DNA from 4 places in the Paenibacillus sp. 1A_MP2 genome. Region 3 is predicted to be linked to each of the others. Evidence: a T-box and tRNA genes for the amino acid it is inferred to sense, from the RefSeq annotation. Region 3 holds a T-box; the other regions hold tRNA genes.
What was found. The T-box of region 3 lies ahead of leuS (leucine--tRNA ligase). A T-box ahead of a tRNA ligase gene usually reads a tRNA of that ligase, here a tRNA-Leu.
Positions count from the first base shown of each region.

Region 1 (4,637 bases), 2.6 Mb from region 3:
TGGAAATAATTTTCGGATCTCGTTGAATCTTAACGAACCAGAGAATAGGTGATATAGAATCGCACCTTTCCATTTGCCTCCGATGACACTAAGCGTGACTTCGACGGCACAGCCATAAGGAGTGGGACACTCATCAATGGTTTTCTTTTTCATTATAATTGCACCTCCATGTCGTGGTGGTTATTTATGGTATCTATTGGAGTACTACATCACATAATTGTACGTATCATTCATCTATGAGCATATCACTTCTCTCTTGGATTATAAACCCCATGGCTCAGTATGATGTTCAGACAACAAAGAACCCTGGCTTCGTGTTAACGAAACCAGGGTTAGGGAATGAAAGACTAATTATATCAAATGGTCCAGGGAGTATGCCCCTGCACCCGCAAGTGCAACACCGATCAACGATCCGAGTATAACCAGATTGTATTCGAATCCTCCGTTCAGATTCCAAAGTCCCTTACCTGCATGAACTTTCACTATGGCAATAACCATAGGAATTATGAGCAAAATGGCAGCAACACCAGTCCAGAGACCTGCTCCAAACAGAAATCCACCGATTAATTCAATAAGCCCTCCACAGACCGCCATAACTCTCGCAGGTTTCAGACCAACCGCTCCGAAAAATTCGGCAGTTCCTGATATGCCCTCTCCACCAAACCAGCCAAACAGTTTCTTGCATGCATGACCCATCATAATGAAACCAATAACAAGTCGAATAATAAGTAATCCGGTGTCTAACATGTACTCTTTTCCTCTCCTCTGGTCATATGAAACGGATTCGTCTAGTATCGTATATACGTCAGATAAGTGACGCCAGAATGGTATCACATAACGCCATGGTTTCAATATTATCCCTGCCACTGGAATGTGGAACAGACTTGTTCTGACAGCATTCCATGAAATGAGCCATCTCACCTACAAATCCTCGTAAGTAGAGGTCGCGATAAGCCCCTGACATGGGTGAGCCGGAAGGGGTGAAAACAGTATCCTGCTCCTCAAGGGATTTCCAAGGAAGGTTACTTCCTGTGCGGGATGGATGAACCGTGAGTGTGTTAATCTCATCTGCTAACGCAAATCCGTCGTCAAAGGTGACGAGTACACTTTCGCTCTCACGTGACCATGCATTCATGCCTGCAAAGTAGACACTGCCCACCACACCCTGATCAAATTTAAGGGAAATGCTCTGGTTGATATGTTCTCCGTCCTTAACCGTCGTGCCTGTAACATGAACGGCTTCCCCGAACAGAAAACGCATCAGATCAACCATATGAATGGCAGCGAGTTTCATAAATTGTTCCTCATCCTTGCAGAATGGTGTGCTGTCTACAGCGAACTTCAGTTGGAAAGAACGTGCTCTGCCCAATGATCCGCCATCAATCAGTTCCTTAAGTTTTATGTAGATCGGAGCATACCGTTTCATAAATCCAACCATGACAACCACACCTGCTTTTTGGGCAGCCTCAGCCACAGCAGCGGCCTCCGCAGCGTTCCATCCGAGTGGTTTATCCACATATACATTTTTGCCAGCCCGGATGCATTCAAGGGCAAGGGCAGTCTGATCCTCTGGTTGCGCCACAACAACAACGCCATCAGAGTCTTCATTCTGCAACATCAGCTGAGTATTGTCATAGGCTTTCCCGTTGCTTCCAAAACGAAGAAGCGCCGCCTTGGAACGTTCAATACTGCGGGTAGCAATGGCCTGAATTTCTGCTCCTGCTTCAACCGCAGAAGGATATATATTTGTGGATGCATGAAAACCTGCACCGATAAAACAAAGTTTTGCTTTTTTCATGTGGGATCTCTCCTTTAAATTCATATCACCATTCACCTAATGTCTACGATAGGGAGTTTGGATATGATAAAAAAGGACATATGTCCTATTGTTGAAGCTTGGAAAAAGATGTTGCAAACTTATTTTAGAGCATGTATACTCTTAATTACGGTAAAACAAGCTATTGCTTGACCGGAATGCTTTTCATCCATGATGAGAAGATACATATTATGCGGTCGTGGCGGAATTGGCAGACGCGCACGGTTCAGGTCCGTGTGGGCTAACCCCCGTGGAGGTTCGAGTCCTCTCGACCGCATCAAAGTAAAAACTCGCGAAATTGCTCAAGGGCAATTCGCGAGTTTTTTTATTTATTGAATTTCAATTGTTGCACATATAGTCCTGCGATCGCTCCAGCAATACCGAAGAGCGCAACACTGGCCATGACTTCATACGCTTGAAAGCGAAACAAAAAGCGATGCCGCTGCCAAATGTCGTTCCGGCGAGAAATCCGAGAGAAATCCCTATTTCTTTGGTTAATTTCATAGGTTCACCTGCTTGGGAATGTGAGTTTAGGATTTGCAAATTTTTAAAACAGGAAGTAAAGTGTGATCAGGAAAATACTCACATTTTATTTCCTTTATTCATTTTGTGGTTTTATCCGTGCAATTATGCATGATATTTCTTAAGGGAGGTAAGAGCGAATGAATATGAACGAGCGAATTGCAGCATGGAACGAAGAAGCGCAGAATTGTACTTGTGGGCATCATCACCGTCTGGTGCAAATGCAGGTTTATTTGGAGCATGGAGCGATCCGGCAATTACCTGGCTATTTATCCGAGCAAGGATACAGACATGTGGCCGTTGTTTATGATCGATATACGGGACCGGCAGCAGGATACCAAGTAATAAAGAACATTCAAGAAGCGGGCGTTCAAGTGGATAAGATATGCATGCCAGAGAACAAATCAGGGGACGTGATCGCCGACGAGGCGGGAATTGTGCAGGTATTGCTGGGTGTGAAACAGGGAAGTCAGGCGATCATTGCTGTTGGTTCAGGGACCATTCATGATCTGGTGCGATTTGTTTGTTCCAAAATGAACAAGCCCTTTCTGTCCGTACCGACAGCAGCTTCGGTTGACGGATTTACCTCGGCAGGTGCACCTCTTATTGTAAGCGGCGTCAAACAGACTTTTCAGGCGGTACCGCCTGAAGCTATATTCGCGGACATCGATATTTTGGAGCAGGCTCCGCAAGAGATGAATGCCGCCGGATTCGGGGATATGCTTGGAAAATATACATCACTGGCGGACTGGGTGGTTTCCAGGGATCTGGGTGGGAGCCATTCTGTCCAGTAGCTTATCGCATGACAGAAGAAGCACTAATGACCTGTGTGGAGCATGTACAAGGTATCGCCGAAGGGCGGGCCGATGGTGTAACTGTGTTAATGGATGCGCTGATTGCTTCCGGCATTTCCATGCTGATCATTGATCATTCCCGTCCTGCATCTGGTGGTGAACATCACGTGTCCCATCGGTGGGAGATGGATCTAATGGAGGCAGGGCACAGGCCTGTTTTGCATGGTGCCAAGGTGGGTGTCGCCTGTACACTGCTTGCGGTAAAATACAAAGATCTTGCACAACAATCCGACAAACCGGTTTTCCGTATATACAATAATCTGCCTGATTCATCCCAGCTTACAGCTTGGCTAGAGCAGGTGGGCGGCCCTACAACAACTGAACAACTGGGGATATCCATGGAGATGGTGGAACATGCGTTCACCACAGCTCATTTGCTTCGGGATCGGTATACAGGCCTGAAATATATCAACGAGATTCTTAACGTGGGTACGAAATAAGGTTGGAGAGATATAACCAGTGTTGTTTTGCGTTATTAGTTGTACGTACAAATATAGAATGAATTATGTAATGTATGAGACAAAATCGTGTTGTTGTTTATAATAAAGGTAATTATGTTTGATTCGAAAGCAACATATTCCTAATGAGTTACTCAGAAAGCCTGGTCAGTCAAGGGGTTGAGGTGGAATAAACGTTATACAAGCCGGATTCATGTATGAATTATAGCCTATCTCCTTTGGGGAACAGGCTTTTTTTTACTTTTTATAACAAGTCTAAAATTAATTTGTTCGTACAAATATACGTGAACGTAATGCCAGCCATGAAGTTCTATTCTTTTAAATACGCCATGTTTTAATGGAGTGGTTTGCAAGTGCCTTTAAAGTATATACGGGAGATGTAGCCGTTCTTGAAGAGATAGAGTTTTGCCTCGTTCAGAGAGTGAGCTGTATGGGCGCAGGGAAGGGAGTGACGAGGGGTCGGAGGATGATGCAACCAAAGGTGGTTAGAGGGCAGGAGGACCGCTTATCGACCTGGAGAGATGATGCTGAGTTCACATGACTAGAGAAATGGTAACCTAATATCACCTGTACGATGAAACTTAACTTTAAAAAGGCTCTGTCTTTCCCGTGAGGGAGGACAGAGCCTTTTGGTTGTTCGCTAATTTAGTTATTGTGGCGATCTTTCAAGATGACATCTGCGAACAAAATAGTTTTCGGGATGCGGAAAAACTGTTCCGCTTGTTCTTGAAACGCAGCAGAAGGCAGCGTTCCCTGATGCAGCCATTTGCGGAAAGTGCCGGGTGAACCCCGATCCAGTGGCTGACATCTGTCACCGACAAATCATGGACCATACACAAGCCTGTCAGAATACGGTTGCTAACCGGAGAACGGGTCACCGTACGCTTCATGAAACGGGAAGGCTCGGGCTGACAAATGACAGGGCTTTTGCGTACCACTTCTTCATTAAAAAGAATGTGACGCGGGTAGCCAAGCAATTGACATGCC
Region 1 covers NZ_JBQQCS010000001.1:5,064,784-5,069,420, reverse strand. The annotation lists gene ACTWJ7_RS24665 (winged helix-turn-helix transcriptional regulator) at 1-153, opposite strand, end outside; gene ACTWJ7_RS24660 (DoxX family protein) at 352-747, opposite strand; gene ACTWJ7_RS24655 (Gfo/Idh/MocA family protein) at 806-1,798, opposite strand; tRNA gene ACTWJ7_RS24650 (tRNA-Leu) at 2,010-2,093, shown strand; gene ACTWJ7_RS24645 (hypothetical protein) at 2,156-2,320, opposite strand; gene ACTWJ7_RS24640 (iron-containing alcohol dehydrogenase) at 2,479-3,132, shown strand; gene ACTWJ7_RS24635 (hypothetical protein) at 3,141-3,632, shown strand; partial or broken gene ACTWJ7_RS24630 (helix-turn-helix domain-containing protein) at 4,296-4,637, opposite strand, start outside.
Region 1: it encodes a tRNA-Leu, which carries the amino acid that the T-box ahead of leuS (leucine--tRNA ligase) is inferred to sense. The anticodon was not compared.

Region 2 (4,637 bases), 3.2 Mb from region 3:
CTGGCTTCAAGGCCTGGTCTGCTGCTTCTGGATGAGCCGACAGAAGGCATCCAGCCTTCCATCGTAGAGGATATCCGGCAGGTTATTTTGCAAATTAAAGCAAAAGGTGAGATCTCCATCTTGCTGGTAGAGCAGAGTATTGATTTTGTACGCGGTGCTGCAGATTATATCTATGTAATGGACAAAGGGGCAATTGCACTGCAAGGAACACCGCAGGAACTGGATATGTCGCAGTTTGAGCACCATCTGTCTGTGTAGCTAAGGTTCGTGGTGGTAGGGAGAGTTCAGGCGTGCTTGTCCAGAATGTTGGAGTACTTCGGATATAGTCTTCGGATGCAATCCGGGCAGATATCATGGGTGAATTCAGCATGAGTATGCTTCTCCAGATAACTCTCAACTGAATTCCAGCTGTCCTGTTCATCCTTAATCTGTTTGCAGACAGCACAAATGGGAAGCAGTCCGCGCAACGTGCGCACTTCGGACAGAGCTTTCTTCAATTGGCGTTCTGTCTGTTTCTGTTCGGTAACATCCGTGTGTGCAATCAGTGCGAGATCAGACAGCAGGGATGGGTCGGCCTGAATCAATGGGGTGAGTTCGAGACGGAACCACCGTTGTTCGTTGTGGGCCGTTTGAACGAAGATGTCATATGTATGACTGTCTTTAAAAGGTGCAGTGATACTTTTCAACTCCTGAACGATCTTCGCATTCTTTGCTTGTTCCTCGCGTAATGTCCACCCCTCTATTAAACGAAGGTAATAAGATGTTTCGGGTATGGTGCTGGAGTGGCTGGATACGCCCGGTTTGGGAAGCAGTTGCCCGAGTCCTTGTTGCCAAGCCGTATTGCAGCTGCGGATGATCCAGTTATGGTCTACGATGATGAGCTGGTGTTGCATGGACTGGAACGATAATCTCTCCAGATCGGATATTAAGTACCTCATGAAATGAGCTCCTCCTTGGCAGAAAACTTATCTTAAATCATCTGGAATTTCCAAAATATCGGCGACCTGGTTCCTGAACCGGGTTGCTTTGCGTGTACCGTGGATGAGATTGGACAGACGGTATGGCGGGATGTCGTACTGTTCACAAAATGTCTTTTGGTCGACCTGGAGCTCGGTTAGTCTTCGTTTGATGGCCCATCCGAAAGGAGTCACAGGTTTCTTTTTGTTCAAAAGGGTTCACCCCTCAGTGGAATATAGTATTCAGCCGGTTATTCTTGATGTAGAATATATAGATATGCGAGCTGTATAATTTATTATATACGTATTTGCGTCATCTAACAATTAAAAAAGACGGAAATAAGTGTATTTTATTATGTAAAATGGCGTAATTACGTTAAATAGACAAAATAAATGACATGAAAAACACGCCAGCGATGAGGTGCGGCGTGTTTTTCATGTTTTACTGTATGAGGAGGTGAGTTGTATGGGGGTGAAGGGGTAGAGATCAGGCCCTATAGGCGTGAAGTCCTGCTCCAAGCATATGGAAGCTGGGGAATAATGTTTTCATGGACATTGAGGCTGGTTGTACCAGTCCATCCGCAGCGGAGGCGCTGACGGTATGCCATTCATGCTCCAGGTCTGCGGCGAGGCGAACCAACAGGTTCTGGGTTGTATCGGGAGTGAGGGGAATCACCTTGGAGGCTTCGGTTATGCAGGCACTCATGGCTGAATACAGATAACCAAGGACTGCCTCCTCGACAGGGATTTCGAGGTGGTGGTTAATCCAGGCGTGAACAGTGGAAAGGCAGCCAACGGATTCATACTTAGCCAGAGTCTGTTCAAGCTCGCTAAAATCAATCCAGGGGTGGAGTGCACGAGCCAGCTTAATCAATCGTTTTCCCATTGTAGAGGCATGTTCTCTGAGGCTTGCTGGGGTGCGCTGGACATGAACGAGTTTGTCGATAAGGGCTGTACGCCACGCGTCATTATGATCTGTGGCGGTGTATATGCCTTTAATCGCCATACCTTCCAGACGCACGATACTGGGGTGCAATTGACAGCGCATGAATGATTCTAGATCTTCAGCACTGCGAATGGTTCCTTCAGTAATATGGGTATCCATACCAAAAGAATGGGTGAACCCTCCGACCTGGATAGAGGAATCAAGCAGTTTGACGTAATCGAGCAGCTTATTCCCACGGTTCACAATCTTTCGCCTCCTACGTTCGTTAAATGTAATGTAAAATAACATTTATACTCTGTTTTAGTTCGTTTTAAGTTCGTAAATCCGAATTATATGATATATATGTTCACATAAATATCCGCTTTTTGTCAATAGTTTCTGGGTTTTAAATTTAAAAATCTTTATTATGTTAATTTATATTACAATTTAAGTTATCTTGTTTAAGGTGAATGGAGTAATTGTTCCTTATAAAGGAAGTAGAGTGATCCGCCTGCTCGGATATAAAAACGGGATCAATTTTAATCATATGTGCTTTTTAGGAGAAAATGACGAGATTATACGATTTTTGGAAGGGAAAGCGCAGTTAAAATGATAATATTAAAAATGCTTTACATTTAAACTTGAAGCGGGTATAATCAATTCTGTTGCCGATTATTTACGACATGCGGTCGTGGTGGAATGGCAGACACGCTATCTTGAGGGGGTAGTGGGTGTATACCCGTGGAGGTTCGAGTCCTCTCGACCGCATCATAAGAACGATTAAGAAGAAGCTTCCCATACGGGGAGCTTCTTTTTATGTTTTTTTACAGTAAAGATGAGTCCAGACAAAAAAAGGTCACCCGTTTCCCTGAATGCATGCTCATTCTGTCTGCAGGGTTCGGATGGCCTTGAATTGTTATTTAAGCAATTCTTTGATGTCTGCTTCAATTTTATCAGGTGTTGTTTTGGGAGCATACCGTTTCAAAACACGTCCGTTCTGATCCACAAGGAATTTGGTGAAGTTCCATTTGATGGCTTTGGAGCCGAGTACGCCAGGTGCTTCTTTGGTTAGATGCTGGAATAGAGGATGAGCGCTTGAACCATTCACATCGATCTTCTCAAACATGGGGAAGCTGACACCATAGTTCATCTGGCAGAACTCGGCAATATCATCAGAAGAGCCTTTTTCCTGTGCAAACTGGTTGCTTGGAAAACCAAGAACTTCAAATGGGGAATCTTTGAACTTATCCTGGAGTTCTTGCAGACCTTTGAATTGAGGTGTAAGGCCGCATTGGCTTGCTGTATTCACGATAAGCAGTACTTTGTCACGATAGTTGGACATCTCAACTTCCTGACCGCGAAGGGTGTTTACTTTGTAGTCGTAGACTGACATGAAAATCGCCTCCATTTCATATTCTTCTATCATTTATTATATTGATTGCAATTAAATATTGCAAAATTAATATTGTTTTTTTAACGCTATTTGGACCTCTCGTGTATGAACTGTGAATGTTTTGCTACCTGAATTTCGCTAAAGAGAGAATTAGAGAGCTTTGAAGAGATGGGTGGAGAATGGATGTGTTGTAAGCGCTATTATTGATGTGAAATGGCAAAAATCCGTCGATTCGGTGATCTGCGCAGACTTTACACCGATATGGCACGGGTGTATGATTCATATCGTAATTCCAATTTCAATTAAATTTTACATGAAAAACGAAACAAACGATAATATCGCTCTGATTAAGGAACATAATGGAACGATGTTTTAATCGCTGAGTTTCCATTCATTCATGGGTGGGAAACGGGGAACCAACAGGATGAACTGTCCAGGACAGTAGGCATCCATGGGGTGAATTTTCCGGTGACAGCCGGAAATAGGGCGACTCTCGCGCCCGAATCCGTCAGCTAACCTCGTAAGCGTTAAAGGGAGAGGCAACAAGCCGTACGCTGGTTCATAGTGTCTTTTTGCTATGGATTATTGAAGAAGCGTCCGGGAGGCCTTGGTCCCCCACGCTTCTTTTTTGTTGTCTTTTCACGCCAAGGGAGGAACGAATGATGGATAAAGAGATGATCTTAGTGACTGCTCCAAATGAAGCAGGACGTAAATTTATCAAATTGCTGATGTACAAAAAAATGCCGTTTGCCGTTCTGACCAACAGTGCAGGGGAAGAGCGCAGGCTCCGGAGAATTGGTGTGGAGCATGTCATTCGCATGAACACGGCTGCAGCTCAGAAATGGTTTTTGCCGCAAGGCAGTGTAGGCAATGTTTTTATTTTTGAAAATAGCCTAAACCTGACCTGCCGATATTTGCAGATCTGCCGCTCCTGGACATCCAAGTCCCTGTGTGTCATTACAGAACAAAGCCACCCCAAAGGGATCTATCGGGGAATGGGAGCAGACCGTATCGTATATTCCTTGAATGGGGAAGTTGGGTTTCTGCTTAATGGTTAGTGGTACTATTCCTGTGATTGATCCAGTGTCAGCTGCCTGTTATAATTGAAATCATAAATATACGGAATATTGAGGAGACTCATGCATGATGGTGGGTCTTCTTTTTTATGGTTTGGGAAATGGGGAAATGAATTTCCTGTGGCTAACGAGGAGGAATAGGCGTGCCGGATGTACGTGGAATACAATGGTTGTTCTTTGATGTGGGGGATACGCTTGTGGACGAGTGGGAGCCGGTGGATGATATTATTGGTCAGTTCGTTCGAGAAGCTTGTGCGCTTGGTTATCAGGTGGAGATGCAGACAGTA
Region 2 covers NZ_JBQQCS010000001.1:5,666,598-5,671,234, reverse strand. The annotation lists gene urtE (urea ABC transporter ATP-binding subunit UrtE) at 1-258, shown strand, start outside; gene ACTWJ7_RS27910 (hypothetical protein) at 285-938, opposite strand; gene ACTWJ7_RS27905 (hypothetical protein) at 966-1,169, opposite strand; gene ACTWJ7_RS27900 (urease accessory protein UreF) at 1,444-2,145, opposite strand; tRNA gene ACTWJ7_RS27895 (tRNA-Leu) at 2,567-2,649, shown strand; gene ACTWJ7_RS27890 (glutathione peroxidase) at 2,798-3,274, opposite strand; cyclic di-AMP (ydaO/yuaA leader) riboswitch at 3,642-3,816, shown strand; gene ACTWJ7_RS27885 (hypothetical protein) at 3,934-4,332, shown strand; gene ACTWJ7_RS27880 (HAD family hydrolase) at 4,494-4,637, shown strand, end outside.
Region 2: it encodes a tRNA-Leu, which carries the amino acid that the T-box ahead of leuS (leucine--tRNA ligase) is inferred to sense. The anticodon was not compared.

Region 3 (4,637 bases):
ATGTTCCAGATCCTCTGTAACCTTTTTGATGGTTTTCTGAGCCGTCCGTTTGAACTCATCGGTACCACCATCTGCTGTAATCTTGTCATTGATTGCACCTGTATCTTCATTGATGAACAGACGCCATACACGTGACAGGAAGCGGTGCATGCCCTCAACCCCGTTAGCGTTCCACGGTTTTGTAGCCTCCAAAGGCCCCATAAACATTTCATACAGACGCAATGTGTCTGCACCAAATTCATTGACGATCTCATCCGGGTTAATAACGTTACCACGGGATTTACTCATCTTCTCGTTGTTGGTTCCCAGGATCATGCCTTGGTTGACCAATTTGTGGAATGGCTCTTTGGTATGCACCACACCCAGATCATACAGCACTTTATGCCAGAAACGAGCGTACAGCAAGTGAAGCACCGCGTGCTCAGCTCCCCCAATGTACAGATCAACCGGCAGCCACTGCTGCTGTTTCTCCTGAGAGATCAGTTCCTTGTCATTGTGTGGATCGATAAAGCGCAGGTAATACCAGCAGCTACCGGCCCATTGTGGCATCGTGTTCGTCTCACGACGAGCTTTCATTCCTGTTTCCGGATCTACGGTGTTAACCCATTCCGTAACATTCGCCAGCGGTGATTCTCCAGTACCCGAAGGTTTGATCTGGTCAATATCTGGCAGCAGTAAAGGCAGCTGATCTTCCGGCACCGTCTTCATCGTTCCGTCTTCCAGATGCAGAATCGGGATTGGCTCACCCCAGTAACGCTGACGGCTGAATAACCAGTCACGCAGACGATAGGTCGTTTTGCCTTGTCCCTTACCGTTCTCTTCCAACCAGGCAATCATCTTCGCAATCGCTTCTTCGTTGTTCAATCCGTTCAGGAAATCGGAGTTCACATGCGGTCCGTCTCCGGAATACGCTTCTTGGGTTACGTCGCCACCCTGTACAACCTCGATGATGTCCAGACCAAACTGTTTCGCAAACTCCCAGTCACGAGTGTCATGCCCCGGAACGGCCATGATTGCCCCTGTGCCGTAACCAGCCAGAACATAATCGGCGATCCAGATAGGTACCTTCGCTCCGTTTACCGGATTGATTGCGTAAGTTCCTGTGAACACACCTGATTTGTCTTTAGCCAAGTCGGTGCGTTCCAGATCACTCTTGCGAGCAGCCTGTTCCTGATATGCCTTGATTGCTTCACGCTGTTCTGGGGTTGTAATGACATCCACCAGCTCATGCTCAGGTGCCAATACAGCATAACTTGCGCCGAACAACGTATCTGCACGTGTCGTAAACACTTTGATAACTTCTTCATGACCCTCAATGGCAAAAGTAACTTCAGCCCCGGTCGATTTGCCGATCCAGTTGCGCTGCATATCCTTGATGCTCTCTGACCAGTCCAGCTCCTCCAGATCTTCCAGCAAACGCTCTGCATATTCCGTAATTCTCAATACCCATTGGCGCATTGGTTTACGAACGACCGGATGTCCACCACGCTCACTCTTGCCGTCAATAACCTCTTCGTTCGCCAGTACCGTACCCAAAGCTTCGCACCAGTTAACAGGTACTTCATCAACATAAGCCAGGCCTTTATTGTACAACTGGATAAAGATCCATTGCGTCCATTTGTAATATTCAGGGTCTGTTGTGCTGATCTCCCGATCCCAGTCATAGGAAAAACCGAGTGATTTGATCTGACGACGGAAATTATCAATGTTACGGAAGGTGATATCACGCGGATGTTCACCCGTATCCAATGCATGCTGCTCGGCAGGCAGGCCGAAAGCGTCCCAACCCATTGGATGCAGTACATTAAAGCCGCGCATACGTTTGAAACGGGATACGATATCCGTTGCCGTGTATCCTTCCGGGTGACCTACGTGCAGGCCTGAGCCGGATGGATACGGAAACATATCCAGTGCGTAAAACTTCGGTTTAGAAGGGTCCTCACCCGTTTTAAACGTTTTATTGTCATCCCAGTATTGCTGCCAACTTTTTTCCATAACTTGTGGCTTATAGCCGTGTTTTGGCTGTTGATTCTCGCTCATCTATTGTTCCTCCTCTGGTTATTCACATTTATTGCAACAAAAAAACCTCAGCATCCCGTAGCGTTTGCAGCGCTAGGGACGAGAGGTTGAATTCCCGTGGTACCACCCTAGTTAGCGGACGATCGTGCTTCGTCATCCACTCCCTTTGGACCTGTAACGGCGGTTAACCGATGCGGATTTCCATTCCTGAACACGAGTGTTGCTTCGGTCGGTTGCAAGATGGTGTAATCACCGCATTTCTCCAAGGCGAGTTCGTGAAATACTGTCAACCGACTTGCACCAACCGCCGGCTCTCTGTCATGTACAGGACTCACTACTGATCCTTATCATCGAAATATGTATACGATATGATCGGGAACATTATATAAAAAAGAAGCATTAAAGTCAATATTACACTGTTTGTTGACTATAAACAATGCCATGCATGAGTATACACATCAAGACGACCGGAATCGCTTGATTCCTTCTTTCAGGTTATCCATCGTCCACTGAATGTGTTCCTGGTTATTGTATTGACGATAAGTACACTTGATTCTCTCTCAGCATCAGATCAAAGTAGAGTTCATATAACCTTCTTATTTTCCGTTTGCTATCTGTTGTAACAAAAACTGCCCCTATGTATCATAAGGACAGTTCAACATCATAATCTTATTTCACAGCTACATAGAACAGACGCTGTGCGCCTTCTCCCGCTTCTTTCCACTCAAAATCAGCATACACACGCACATCTCTGAAACCAGCCTTCGTGAGCTCCAGCTTCATCCAGTCTGGATCGTATGCACGCTGAACATGAACCTCTTCAAACCGCTGGTACATATCCTTGCCACTCTCAGCCGCACGCGAAAAGATACTCAGATGATGCTCAATCTCACACCGATCATGATCCATATCACAGGTCCAAATATACGACACGGAGCGTTCATCCAACACAAAAGGTTGCTCCTCTTCGTATCGAATAAGGGTATTCGGATGATGTACATCAAACAGGAAAGTCCCCTCAGGCTTCAGCATCTCGTAAGTACGCTGAAATGTACGGACAACATCTTCTTTTCAAGCAAATAATTCACGCAATCACAGAACGATATCACCGAGTCCACGGGCTCCGGTACTCTCCAGTCCCGCATATCCTGCTGCACCCAGCGGACGCTGCCCTCCCGATATAAGCGGTGACCTTGAGGTGTAGCCTCCATTTTACTGCGTGCAACAGACAACATGTCCGCTGACAGGTCAATGCCTGTAACTTCGAAGCCGGAGTTCACCAGGGGGATCGTAATTGAACCGGTACCGCAGCCCAGTTCAGCCACACTTTTTGGCATGCCATGCCGTTCCCAAGCCGTTCTCGCAAACCTTATCCAGTCCGGATAAGGCATATCCTCCATTAATTCATCGTACACATAGGCAAATTTCCGGTAAGACATGTCAGGCACCGCACTTTCAATTTCATTTTCGAAGCTCATTTGAACAAAAGAAAAAGCAGGGGCGTCCGGAGTTCACCCAGCCTTGCCCTGCCTTTACGTGTGGATTCAAGCACATGCTTGATCCATGATAGCTGTTTGCTTACTTGTCCTCGTTCTGATCCTGGGGTACAGACTCTGTCAGATAGGTCCAGTTTTCCTTTTGAGTGACCAGACCGTCCTTCATCAGTTTGCCCAAGGCACGCTTGAACGCAGATTTACTGATGCCAAAACGCTGCTTGATAATGTCCGGCGGGGTAGCATCCGAATAGGGCATGCCGCCCGTAGGGCGCTCTTTCATGAAAGCGAGCAGTTTGTCCGCATCTTCATTGCGACCCACCTCTTTGAGAGGGGACATCGCCAGATTGACACGTCCGTCTTCACGTACCATGGTTACCCGGCATTTTACCTTTTCACCAAGACGCAGCATACGATTTCGCTCCGAGGAATGAATCATGCCGATCGCGCCAAAGCCGAGCACACCACCGTCAACAAGTACAAAAGTACCCATCTGAAGTGGCTTGTACACTGTTGCTTCAACCCATTCGTTCACCCAAGAGGTTGGCGCATGGAAAGACAATGGCGCAAGCTCACGTTCCCCAGCCAATTTTGCCCGCAAACGTCCTTGCTTGTCATGCTCCATAAGAACAAAAACTTCATCCCCTACATGGGGACGCAATTCTTCCAACTCAGGCAATTCACGAATCGGGAGCAGCAATTGCCGTCCAAGCCCCATTTCGAGGAAACAGCCGAGGCGTGGATGAATATCAGCCACAACCAGTCGTCCCATTTCACCGAGTGTGAGATATGGTTTTTTCATGGTTGCCGCGAGACGATCTTCCGTATCAAAGAACAGAAAGACCTCCAGCATTTCACCAATTTTAACGTCCCGTGTAAGCTCCGTATAGTGAAGCAGTACATCTTCCGATCCTGTCGTCAAAAAGTAGCCAAACGGAGACACTTCACGTGAAACCGGCAAATTGACAACTGTTCCTGCGATCAAACTCATACCGTTTCCACCACTTTGGCATCAGACCACAGTCGTTCAATGTTGTAATACTCACGCTCGTCGCGGTGGAAGATATGAACAACCACATCACCCATATCCATCAATACCCAACGTGCAGAATCCATACCTTCGAT
Region 3 covers NZ_JBQQCS010000001.1:2,490,830-2,495,466, reverse strand. The annotation lists gene leuS (leucine--tRNA ligase) at 1-2,040, opposite strand, end outside; T-box leader at 2,112-2,379, opposite strand; partial or broken gene ACTWJ7_RS12215 (class I SAM-dependent DNA methyltransferase) at 2,689-3,458, opposite strand; gene ACTWJ7_RS12210 (CvfB family protein) at 3,598-4,503, opposite strand; gene rsfS (ribosome silencing factor) at 4,500-4,637, opposite strand, start outside.

Region 4 (4,637 bases), 2.5 Mb from region 3:
CCGTCGGAAACACGATTGCCTTGGCGTAAACACCTTCTTCATAGAGCCGTTTGCTGAACTGTTGGGTGGTTACTTCATCGCCAATGATACAAGGTGTGATCGGCGTTTCGCTTTGGCCTACATCATATCCAAGTCGGCTCAAGCCGTTTTTCAAATCATTGCCGTTCTCCCACAGCTTCTCGATCAGCTCTTTGTCATTCATCAAAATGTCGACAGAAGCGCTGCAAGAAGCGATTGCAGCCGGAGGTAGCGATGTCGAAAACAGAAACGGACGGCTTCTCAGCTTCAACCATTCGATCAGTTGTTTTTTACCCGCCACATAACCGCCGACAACGCCGATCGCCTTGGAAAGAGTACCAATTTGAAAGTCAATGCGGTCGGACAATCCAAAATGCTTCACGGTTCCCGCACCTGCTCCGAGAACGCCCGAACCGTGGGCATCATCCACATAAGTAATCAGATCGAATTCTTCTGCTATTTTCACGATTTCGGGCAGCTTTGCTATATCACCATCCATGGAGAAAACCCCGTCAGTGATGACCATAATTTTATGGTACTGACCGGATTCCTTGGCATCTTTCGCCTGCTGTCTTAAATCATTCATATCCGAATGCTTAAAGCGAATCACCTTAGCTCTCGACAGGCGGCAGCCATCAATAATCGAAGCATGGTTCAGCTCATCGGATAAAATCGCATCATGCTGGTCCATTACCGCGGATATAGCAGCCATATTGCAGTTAAATCCCGATTGATACACGATAACGGCTTCCGTTTTTTTGAAACGGGCCAGTTTTTCTTCAAGCTCAATATGAAGATCCATCGTACCATTGATTGTTCTCACAGCCCCTGCGCCTGCCCCGTATGTCTGCGACGCCTTAACTGAAGCATCAATCAGGCGGTAATCTGTTGCCAGTCCCAAATAGTTATTGGAAGACAAATTGATTAGGGACTTTCCGTCGATACGAATAACAGGACCATTTGCACCCTGCAGCGTATCGATGACGTTATATAGACCTTTAGTCTTTAGATCTTCGATGTTCGAACTTAAAAATTGGTCCAATGCTTGACTTGACATTCCATTCCCTCCTCGATATACGTATGTCCTCGTACAGGAGACATAGTATTCCTCCAAAAAACCCTGTTATAAAAGGAATTAAACTAATTTCAATGTATCATCTTTTTTATTCTTTGTACACATGTGGTGGACAAAAAAATAAAAATATCCGCAAAAAAACATAGCGATTGCTTCCCCCATTCCCGGAAGCAATCGCTACTAAATCTTTGCTTATATCTCTTGCTGTCATTAACCCTTCAGCTTCGTGAGTTAGAAAAAGACGGTTTAGTCTCTAGAACGATATATCCTGTAGTTCCACCTAAAATAGAGTATCAGCTAACTGATATTGGGCATTCAATGAAGGATATTATTCTTGCGATGTATGATTGGGGGCTTGATTATCAAAAGATGCAAGCAAAGAAAACTCCATTTAGCAAAGAGGTATAGTGATGTGAAATGTCTCCTGACAGTTGTCCGGACGACGCCTATTCCATGGGTAGCCAATCTACGATAATGCTTCAACTTGTAGAAGGGTCATCTTACGAGGAGGTGTTCTAAGGCACGCTCTAGTTCATCTTTATTTCTAACCCGGCCCGTATATCAGGCCGGGTGTCGTTTTTTGTACTTAAACAACTTTATTATCAGAGAACATGTCGGGCTTAGAACTGCTGCTGCGGCTGTTGGAGGAACAGCAGAAAAACAGGCAGCTCTACAAATCGTCCTACTCTGATGACTACAGGGATCAGATTTACGTACACAAGCTGGGCCAGGGGATCAAACCGGGATACATTACGCATTCAGGAATGGCTTGGTCACAGCCATTTTTTCGACTAACGAAACATCTATGCCCACTTGGAATACATATCCAAGATATCATCAGCGCAGGTGATGAGCGGAAGCCTGAATATCCTGACAAATATAAAAAAGGCTCTGATCTGCATAAAAACGCAGAACAGAAACCTATTGATGATGAGTATGATGCGGTCGAGAGGACTCGAACCTCCACGGGGGTTAGCCCACACGGACCTGAACCGTGCGCGTCTGCCAATTCCGCCACGACCGCGTATATCATATCTCCGAGAAATTATATCGCGGCGACAAGAAATAATATATCATGTGCAGGTAATTAGTGTCAACAAAAAAAATATAATTTCCCACTTCAATGTATGTAATATAACCAATACATTGTCCAATTTCTCTCCAGTTGAAACAGTAGTTACTTTTTTGTCATCGATTAGAATCCAACATTCGAGTTTTTTCAACATAAAAAGTCAGAATTCCGTTAACATTGAGGTGCTAAGAAAACATTAAAACAGGTTTGACATTTTCGCATTTATGCAATATAGTTTCAAAAGGTTACAAAAACTTAATTATTCATTTGCCGAGTTTCATGTTTGAAAACGGGGGAACCATTTTGGGTGAATTATTCTTATACATAGGAAATATAGGGAACCTTCTACCGAACCCTTAGCTAACTCCGTAGGCATCGAAGGGAGAACACAAATTTTGAAAAAGCTTATCATCTCCATTTTTGGAGCAGCAGTACTATTTACATCCGGGGCAACAAGCACTGAAGCAAGCAGTATTAACACCGTGGTAAACAACATGACAGGCATACCTTACAAATGGGGTGGCACTACGCTCGCCGGGTTTGATTGCTCGGGATTTATGAGATATATTTTCAACAAATACAGCATTGAATTGCCACGTACTTCGCAGCAGCAAGCCAAGGCTGGCACGCCGGTATCCAAAGCTAATCTGCGTACAGGTGACCTGGTGTTCTTTAATACGATGGGTAATGGCATTTCACATACAGGTGTATATATCGGTGGCGGACAGTTCGCTCACGCTTCAAGCAGCAAGGGTGTAAGCATCACTCAATTATCCAATCCTTACTTCAACGATCGTTACGTAACAGCACGCCGGGTAACAGGACAATATATGTATAACAAAATGTTGGGCAAAATATAAGTTGAACACGAAAAGGCTTCGGTTATAACCGGAGCCTTTTCTTTGTCTGCCCTATTTCTACAGAAAGCTGGACAAAATGATTCTGCAATACATAGGTTAATGTAAAGCCTTCTGTACTCTCATTGCACCCTGAGACAACGCATGGCCTCCGCCTACGGCTCCAGCCACAGCCACCGTCTCCATAATCTCCTGATCGGTCGCTCCTTTGGCACGTGCCTCTTCCACATGGTAGAACGTACATACCTCATTATTGGCAAACAATCCAATGCCCAGGGCAATCAGCTGTTTGGTCTTGGCTTCAATCGCTCCTGCCTGAAAACATTCTCCAGTGAACTCATGATAAGACTTCACCACTGCAGGCAGCACGTCGCTTAATTCACCCATCTGATCTTTATAGGCATGAACCTTATCATTCATCAGTGTCATGGTTACCGCACATCCTCTCGGCTGATATGTTACAAACTCTCACTGTACCTATCTTCTCTCCCGAGAGGTGCAATTATGCCAAAACATCCATGGTAAATGAACCTAAAACGCATGTCCTATTCTTCGAGCAGGCTCTTGCGTGGTTCGCTGAACAACTGGTACTGATAATTCCGGTCAAGCTTGACCACACGACGATTCTGACGGCGAATGAGTACCTGCTCCCGTCCCAGGCTACGACAATGCCTGTCACATCATTGGACTGAATCTCGTCCCGAATCACCCTTACTTTTTCACCCGATAAACGCAGTACATCCAATTCTGCATCACTGATCATATTCCCGACGCCTACTTTCTCCATAAAAATTATTTACAAAAAGAGACCTAAATGAAAAGTCATTTAGGTCTCACGTGACTGTATTGGACTGTCATGTCATTCGAAAGTATGTCCCGACTGAAAGTTACCGCTGCGCGTGCTCTTTGCTGTCGTTCTTCTCAAACCAAAAATCAAGCACTTTGGCGGACATCACACGTTCTTCAAGGTACTCCACTTGATGCGGTGTAAATTGTTCTTTCCAAGAGAAGGACAACTCTTCGCACAAGCCTACAATCGTCAGCAATTCTGACCAGGCAACGTAGCGTTTGTACCAGAAAAATTGAGGATGTTCAATCATATAGGGATAAAGGTCATCGAATTCCGTATGTTTACAATCCAGGGCACGCTCAAAATGTACTTTCGATTCCGCCAGCTTATCAATAAAAAATTGTTCTGTTGCCGGTTGGTTACCCATGGTGTTGCCTCCTCTCCCTAACATAACCCCATTATAAATGAAATCAGCGGTCATGCAAAGGCATTGTTATAAAAATAGGCACGTTTTCCTTTAAAAAGTCATATTTCGTTATCGTCAAATTGCACGGTACCGTCATTCAATGAACGAATGCGCACCAACGCTTCAACCGGGATGCCCTGCTCACGAATTGTACGCGCTCCGGCCTGAAAACATTTTTCGACCACGACACCGAATCCAACCAGTTCCGCACCCGAACGTTCGATAATTTTAATAACACCGCGAGCAGCATCGCCATTGGCAATAATATCGTCAATGAACAAAATACGATCATTCTCATGGATATATTCACGGGATACCATAATATCCGTTACGATTCCTTTGGTAAAAGAAGGCACTCT
Region 4 covers NZ_JBQQCS010000001.1:4,980,313-4,984,949, forward strand. The annotation lists gene ACTWJ7_RS24190 (glycine C-acetyltransferase) at 1-1,075, opposite strand, end outside; gene ACTWJ7_RS24195 (winged helix-turn-helix transcriptional regulator) at 1,202-1,501, shown strand; tRNA gene ACTWJ7_RS24200 (tRNA-Leu) at 2,034-2,117, opposite strand; cyclic di-AMP (ydaO/yuaA leader) riboswitch at 2,424-2,555, shown strand; gene ACTWJ7_RS24205 (C40 family peptidase) at 2,561-3,025, shown strand; gene ACTWJ7_RS24210 (carboxymuconolactone decarboxylase family protein) at 3,122-3,451, opposite strand; partial or broken gene ACTWJ7_RS24215 (hypothetical protein) at 3,568-3,785, opposite strand; gene ACTWJ7_RS24220 (hypothetical protein) at 3,910-4,239, opposite strand; gene ACTWJ7_RS24225 (xanthine phosphoribosyltransferase) at 4,338-4,637, opposite strand, start outside.
Region 4: it encodes a tRNA-Leu, which carries the amino acid that the T-box ahead of leuS (leucine--tRNA ligase) is inferred to sense. The anticodon was not compared.